2 regions of the Streptomyces sp. NPDC000404 genome follow, and region 1 is predicted to be linked to the other one. Evidence: riboswitches for the same ligand, from Rfam matches in the RefSeq annotation. Region 1 holds a riboswitch; the other holds the start of a gene.
What was found. Region 1 has a riboswitch for glycine ahead of gcvP (aminomethyl-transferring glycine dehydrogenase). Riboswitches for the same ligand answer to the same signal wherever they lie in the genome.
Positions count from the first base shown of each region.

Region 2: another riboswitch for glycine. It lies ahead of gcvT (glycine cleavage system aminomethyltransferase GcvT); the one in region 1 lies ahead of gcvP (aminomethyl-transferring glycine dehydrogenase).

Region 1 is NZ_JBEPDN010000002.1:603,897-607,297, forward strand. It holds gene gcvP (aminomethyl-transferring glycine dehydrogenase) at 1-1,976, opposite strand, end outside; glycine riboswitch at 2,164-2,260, opposite strand; gene ABT345_RS05730 (PRC-barrel domain-containing protein) at 2,375-2,755, shown strand; gene ABT345_RS05735 (DNA polymerase IV) at 2,805-3,401, opposite strand, start outside.
Region 2 is NZ_JBEPDN010000005.1:382,480-385,880, reverse strand. It holds gene ABT345_RS11895 (enhanced serine sensitivity protein SseB) at 1-613, opposite strand, end outside; gene ABT345_RS11890 (AAA family ATPase) at 791-1,618, opposite strand; glycine riboswitch at 1,910-2,002, shown strand; gene gcvT (glycine cleavage system aminomethyltransferase GcvT) at 2,150-3,277, shown strand.

The DNA.
Region 1 (3,401 bases):
CCGTGGGTCGACGGGTAGGTGACCATCAGGACGGCCAGCTCGTCGCGGTGCTTGTCGATCTTGGCGCGCAGGTCCTCGGTGTCGACCTCGCCGTCCTCGCCGGTCTTGACGACGACGACCTTCATCCCGGCCATCACGGCGCTGGCGGCGTTGGTGCCGTGCGCCGAGGAGGGGATGAGGCAGACGGTGCGCTGCTCGTCGCCGTTGGCGCGGTGGTACGCGCGCACCGCCAGCAGACCGGCCAGCTCACCCTGGGAGCCGGCGTTCGGCTGGATGGAGACCTTGTCGTAGCCGGTGACGGCGGCCAGCCGCTCCTCCAGCTCCTGGATCAGCGTGAGGTAGCCCTGTGCCTGCTCGGCGGGGGCAAAGGGGTGCAGCTGCCCGAACTCCGGCCAGGTGACCGGCTCCATCTCCGTCGTCGCGTTCAGCTTCATCGTGCAGGAGCCGAGCGGGATCATGCCGCGGTCGAGCGCGTAGTCCTTGTCGGACAGGCGGCGCAGGTAGCGCAGCATGGCGGTCTCGGAACGGTGCTGGTGGAAGACCGGGTGGGTGAGGTAGCTGCTGGTGCGCAGCAGGCCCTCGGGCAGCGCGTCGGCGGCCGCCGCGTCCAGCTGCTCGACGTCGCCGGAGACACCGAAGGCGCGCCAGACGGCGGCGAGCTGCGTCCGGCCGGTGGTCTCGTCGCAGGCGATGCCGACGTGGTCCGCATCGACCTGGCGGAGGTTGACACCGGCGTCCCGGGCGGCGCCGACGATCTCCGCGGCCCGTCCCGGCACCCGGGCGGTCACGGTGTCGAAGTACGCGCCGTGCAGCAGCTCCACGCCACCGGCCGTCAGGCCCTCGGCGAGGACCGCGGCGTAGCGGTGAGTGCGGCGAGCGATGGCGGCCAGCCCGTCCGGGCCGTGGTAGACCGCATACATTCCGGCCATGACGGCGAGCAGCACCTGCGCGGTGCAGATGTTGCTGGTGGCCTTCTCGCGGCGGATGTGCTGCTCACGGGTCTGCAGGGCCAGGCGGTAGGCCTTGGTGCCGTCGGCGTCGACGGAGACGCCGACCAGGCGGCCGGGCAGGCTGCGGGCGAACTTCTCGCGGACGGCCATGAAGCCGGCGTGCGGGCCGCCGAAGCCCATCGGGACACCGAAGCGCTGGGTGGTGCCCACCGCGATGTCGGCGCCCAGCTCCCCCGGCGAGGTGAGAAGGGTCAGGGCCAGCAGGTCGGCGGCGACGGTGACGACGGCGCCCAGCTCCTGGGCCTGCGCGATGACCGCACGGGGGTCGCGGACCGCACCGGACGCACCCGGGTACTGCAGCAGCACACCGAAGACGCCGCGCTCGGCGATCTCGGCCGGAATGCCGCCGGTGAGATCGGCGACGACGACCTCGACACCGGTGGGTTCGGCGCGCGTCCGGATGACGGCGACGGTCTGCGGCAGGCAGTCGGCGTCGACGAGGAAGACGCCCTGCTTGACCTTGCCGACCCGGCGGGAGAGCGCCATCGCCTCGGCGGCGGCGGTGCCCTCGTCGAGCAGCGACGCGCCCGAGGTGGGCAGGCCGGTGAGGTCGGCGACCATCGTCTGGAAGTTCAGCAGCGCCTCCAGCCGGCCCTGCGAGATCTCCGGCTGGTAGGGGGTGTACGCCGTGTACCAGGCGGGGTTCTCCATGACGTTGCGCAGGATCACCGGCGGCGTGAAGGTGCCGTGGTAGCCGAGGCCGATCATCGACGACAGGACCTCGTTGCGCTGGGCGAGTGCGCGCAGCTCGGCGAGGACCTCCGCCTCCGAGCGGCCCTGCGGCAGCCCGAGCGCCTCGGCGCTCTTGATCACATCGGGTACGGCGGCCGCGGTCAGCTCGTCCAGCGAACCGAATCCGACCTGCGCGAGCATCTTCGCCTGCGCCTCGTGGTCCGTGCCGATGTGCCGGCGCTCGAATGGCGTACCGCGCTCCAGCTCGGTCAAGGGGATGCGATGGGTGGTCATCTGCGGGGGCCTCCTGGTCTCAACGACCTACGAGGGGCACCACGGCGCTGGTGCCCGGACGGCCTCCCCCTCTGTCATCTCAACCTGAGAGCTTCACCGGCCCGCAGCCGCGGCCCGGCTTTCACCGTCGGTGAGGAGGGGTTCCGGCGCTGCGTCGTCCGTGGCCCGCCCTGCTTTCCAGAGTGACCTCGTCCGAGCGGTACGTGTGCCTGAGAGTTTCCGGGGAGGATTTGCTCCTTCGGCGTCCGCGCCGCGAACGACGTGGACTCTCCCGCACGGGGTCAGCGGCCATTTGCCAGCCTACCAGCGCGTCATCTGGGGGATCCTTCGAGTGGCCGACATGAGAAATGTGCCGTTTGGTAGGTGTCACAAGGCAGTTGCGACCAGTTGGAGGGGCCGTGCAAACCGATATCGACCCGCGGAGCCTGATCGGCCGCAAGGCGTACGACCGCCAGGGCGCCAAGATCGGCACCGTGGACGAGGTCTACCTCGACGACGCGACCGGCGAACCCGAATGGGCGGCGGTGCGCACCGGACTTTTCAGCCGCGACGCCTTCGTCCCCCTGGAGCCGAGCCGCCTGGTCGACGACGCCCTGCACATCCCCTACGACCGCAAGCTGATCAAGGACGCCCCCGATTTCGGCGTCGGCCGCCACCTCTCCCCCGAGCAGGAACTCCAGCTCTACCACCACTACCGGCTGGACATCACCTCCCCGGCGGACCTCGACCGGCCTCCCGCCGACAAGAACTTCGGCACCATCGCGGGCCCGGACGACTGACCGCAACCCCTGTGACGGACGACCCGCAGCCCCACCCCAGGTCAACGCGTCAGGAACCGCGACAGGCCTCTCCCGGAGCAGAGATCTCCGACGGGCCGGACGAACCCCTCCCCTCTACGGGCTCGCCCTCGCCCGACGCTCCTGCCCAGCCGGATTCCGGGCGCACCAGGTCCTGACGATGTGCCTCCGGGCGGTCGGGCCCCGGACGCTCCGCCTTCTGGCTTCCGGGCTCACGGCATATCGCCTCCGTCCGGCGCGGCTCCACCCGGCCCGCACCCGGCCCGTCCGATTCCAGGGCATCCGGATCCGGACCACCGGCTCCGGACATCGGGCCACCAGCCATCGCGCTCGCCTCGCCCTCCCCGCCCGTGGCCGGCCCCGCTCCGCCCCGTACGGGATCCGGCTCCGGCGCACCGCCCACCAGCGGCAGCGGCTCCCCGGGCCGTAGCGCCGGATCGTCGACCGCGAAGGTCCGCACCCGCCCCGGCGCCGACCAGGGCTGCTCGAACCGCACCGTCACCCGCCCCACCCCGCTGCCCTGCACCCACCCGGCGCCGTACTCGTCATGGACGACGTCCAGCCCTGGATGCCAGCGGCGCGGCCGTTCCTCCTCCGGCTCGGCCCCGCCCTGCTCCTCGCCCGCCAC
Region 2 (3,401 bases), on a different contig from region 1:
CGATCTCGACTCCGACGAAGAGCGCGGGCGTGTCGCCCTCCACGCTCGCCAGGGCACGGCGGGCAGTTCGGACAATTCCGACGGAGGAGAACTCCAGCCCGGCGGCCGCGAGGAAGTCCACCGGCTCCTCCTGCCAGTCCGGCTCGAAGAGCCGCACCCGGCCGCCGACCGGTGCCGCCCCGGCCCCCGTCTCCCGGCACAGCGCGGCCACCGCGGGCGCCGGCAGCATCGTGCCGACCGTGCCGCCGGGGTTGACGGCGATACCGAGCTGGGGCGGCAGCCCGCGGGCGAACTCCTGCGCCGGGGCGACGGTGAACGACATGTGCGCGCCGACGGTCCGCAGGAACTCCTGCTCGGAGCTGAACACCGGGACGTACGCCACGTCGTCGATCAGAACGGTGGGCAGGTCCAGGCCCCGGCCACCGGGGCCCGCGCCGTCCGGGCCACCGCCGTTGGGCAGCGGCACCCACACCCGGCTGCGGCCCAGCACCTCCACGAGCCGGCCGCCCGCGCCGGGGTGGCCGACCGAGGCCGCGAGGACCTCTTCGAGTTCGTTGGCGGGCCACGCCAGCTGCGGTATTCCCTGCTCGATCCCCTGCTCGGGAAAGTCCATGTCCATCCATCCGCTTCCGTACCGCGCGCTCTGGCCGACGAGCCCGGGGTGGGTGTCCGTGAAGTCCCGTCGTCCGCCCGGCGCGCGCCAGGCGGGACTTTGCGGACACACCCTAGGGCCTGTCGCCACCCTCCCGCCGCCGCCCGGAGGGCGCGAACGGGAGTGTGACGACCGACCCTAGACGAGTGGCGGCGGCGCCGCGTCCGCCGCCCGGGGCGCGGGGCCCCCGCCGTCGAAGCGGAGTGCGCGCAACCGGTCCGCCGCGGCCCGGTCCAGCAGCACCGCCGAGGCGAAACCCCGGGGCGGACGCCCTGCCGCCGCGTCCCCGATCAGCCGCCGGGTGGCCGCGCGATGGCGGGCGAAGGCGTAGCCGGACACCCCGCGCCCGCGCGAGCGCTGACCGCACCGCGCCACCTCCGGCGGGACGTCGAGCAGCAGCAGGTGCGGGCGGCGCCCGCCGCGGGCGATCCAGCGGCGCACCCAGCGCTGCGTCCCGCAGTCGTGCACCACCGCGCCCCGGCCCGAGCGCAGCACCCGGCGCAGTCCGAGGTAGTGCGCCACCCGGACGAGTGGCCGGTAGAGCGCGTACGGCACCCGGCGCAGCCGGCCGCGCTCCCAGCGCTCGCGCACGTCCTGGGAGTCGACGCGGTGGACGGGCGCGCCGCCGTCGTCCGCCACCGGGACGACGCGGTGCATCAGGGTGCTCTTGCCGCCGCCCGGCAGCCCGGAGACGACGACCACCGCGCCCGCGGGGAAGCGGAGTTCGGCCGGCAGCGCGGCGGCGGGGCGGGCGCGCAGGTCGGTGACGGCGGGGGCGGCGGGCGACGCGGCCCCGCCCGCCGCCGGGGCGCAGGCCTCGCCCGGAGCAGGGGCGCAGCCCTCAGCCGGACCCGGGGCGCCATCCGGGTGCGGGCCCCGGCGCGGTCCGTGCGCGGCGTGCGGCTCCCGGGGCGGGCGGGGCCCGGGCACGAGGCGGGGCGGCGCGGTGCCTCGGGTCTCCGGCATGGCCGTGCGCATGGCTTCGCTCTGCACCGTGATCGCCCCTCCCCGTCCGGCGGGCCCGGGCTGCGGCCCGTCCCCTCCCCGCAGAGTGTCAAGGAAAGGTAATGCGCTTCAAGGCGCGGGGCGTTCCGGCGGCCGCCCCGGGTGCGGCGCGGACCGCGCGGAGGCGTTCGGTCCGGCCGGCCCGGCCGGTTCCGGACCGGGGCTCCTACGTGCGGCGATCCCGTGCAATGATGTCGGCGCCACGTGCACTTCGGTGTTCCGCCGTGCACGGTCAACTGCATACCGGCCGCTTGAATCCGCGCGGGAGAGTCCCCGGCCGCGCCGGGGCGCCGAAGGAGCAAGTCCTCCCTTGAATCTCTCAGGCCCCTATACCGCGCGGGCGAGGCAGATCTGAAAAGCGAACCGCGGCCCGGTCCGGGAGGCGGTTCCACCCAAGGTGCAAACCGGCCCGTTCGCGGGATTCCGGTGAACCTCTCAGGTTCCGATGACAGATGGGGAGACATGTCCTCTCATCCTGTCCGGGAGCCCACCATGACCGATGCCCCCCGCCGCACCGCGCTCGACGCCGTCCACCGCGCGCTGGGCGCGACCATGACCGACTTCGCGGGCTGGGACATGCCGCTGCGCTACGCCAGCGAGCGCGACGAGCACATCGCCGTCCGCACCCGCGCCGGCCTCTTCGACCTCTCCCACATGGGCGAGATCACCGTCACCGGCCCGCAGGCGGCCGACCTCCTCGACCACGCGCTGGTCGGCAACATCGGCTCCGTGAAGCCGGGCCGCGCCCGCTACACGATGATCTGCCAGGAGGACGGCGGCATCCTCGACGACCTGATCGTCTACCGCCTCGGCGAGACGGAGTACATGGTCGTCGCCAACGCCTCCAACGCGCAGACCGTCCTGGACGCGCTGACCGCCCGGGCCGGCGGCTTCGACGCCGCGATCCGCGACGACCGCGACGCCTACGCGCTGCTGGCCGTCCAGGGCCCGGCCTCCCCCGGCATCCTCAAGGCCGTCACCGACGCCGACCTGGACGGGCTGAAGTACTACGCCGGACTGCCCGGCACGGTCGCCGGGGTGTCCGCGCTCATCGCCCGTACGGGATACACCGGCGAGGACGGCTTCGAGCTGTTCGTCCGGCCGGACGACGCGGCCGCTTTGTGGGAGGCGCTGCTGGCGGCGGGCAAGGACGCGGGCCTGGTGCCGTGCGGCCTGTCCTGCCGCGACACGCTGCGCCTGGAGGCGGGCATGCCGCTCTACGGCCACGAGCTGACGACGGCGCTCACGCCGTTCGACGCGGGTCTGGGCCGGGTCGTGAAGTTCGAGAAGACGTCCAACGGCGGCGCCTTCGTCGGCCGCGCCGCGCTGGAGGCCGCCGCCGCGCGCGCCGAGGAGCAGCCGCCGCGCAAGCTCGTCGGCCTGATCGCCGAGGGCCGCCGGGTGCCGCGGGCGGGCTACGCGGTGGTCGACGCCGAGGGCACCGTGATCGGCGAGGTGACCTCCGGCGCGCCGTCGCCGACCCTGGGCAAGCCGGTGGCGATGGCCTACGTCGACGCCGCGCACGCCGCCCCGGGCACCGCGGGCGTCAAGGTCGACATCCGTGGCAGCCACGAGCCGTACGAGGTCGTCGCGCTGCCCTTCTACAAGCGGGAGAAGTAGCCCGTATCCCCCGCGGGCGAAGTAGCCCGTAGCGGGACACATCACCACCGTTGGGGCCGCCGCGCCGGGCCGGTGCGGCCCGGCCGCCACCGGTGTGTCTCACTGTGCAAGACCCCTTTCACCA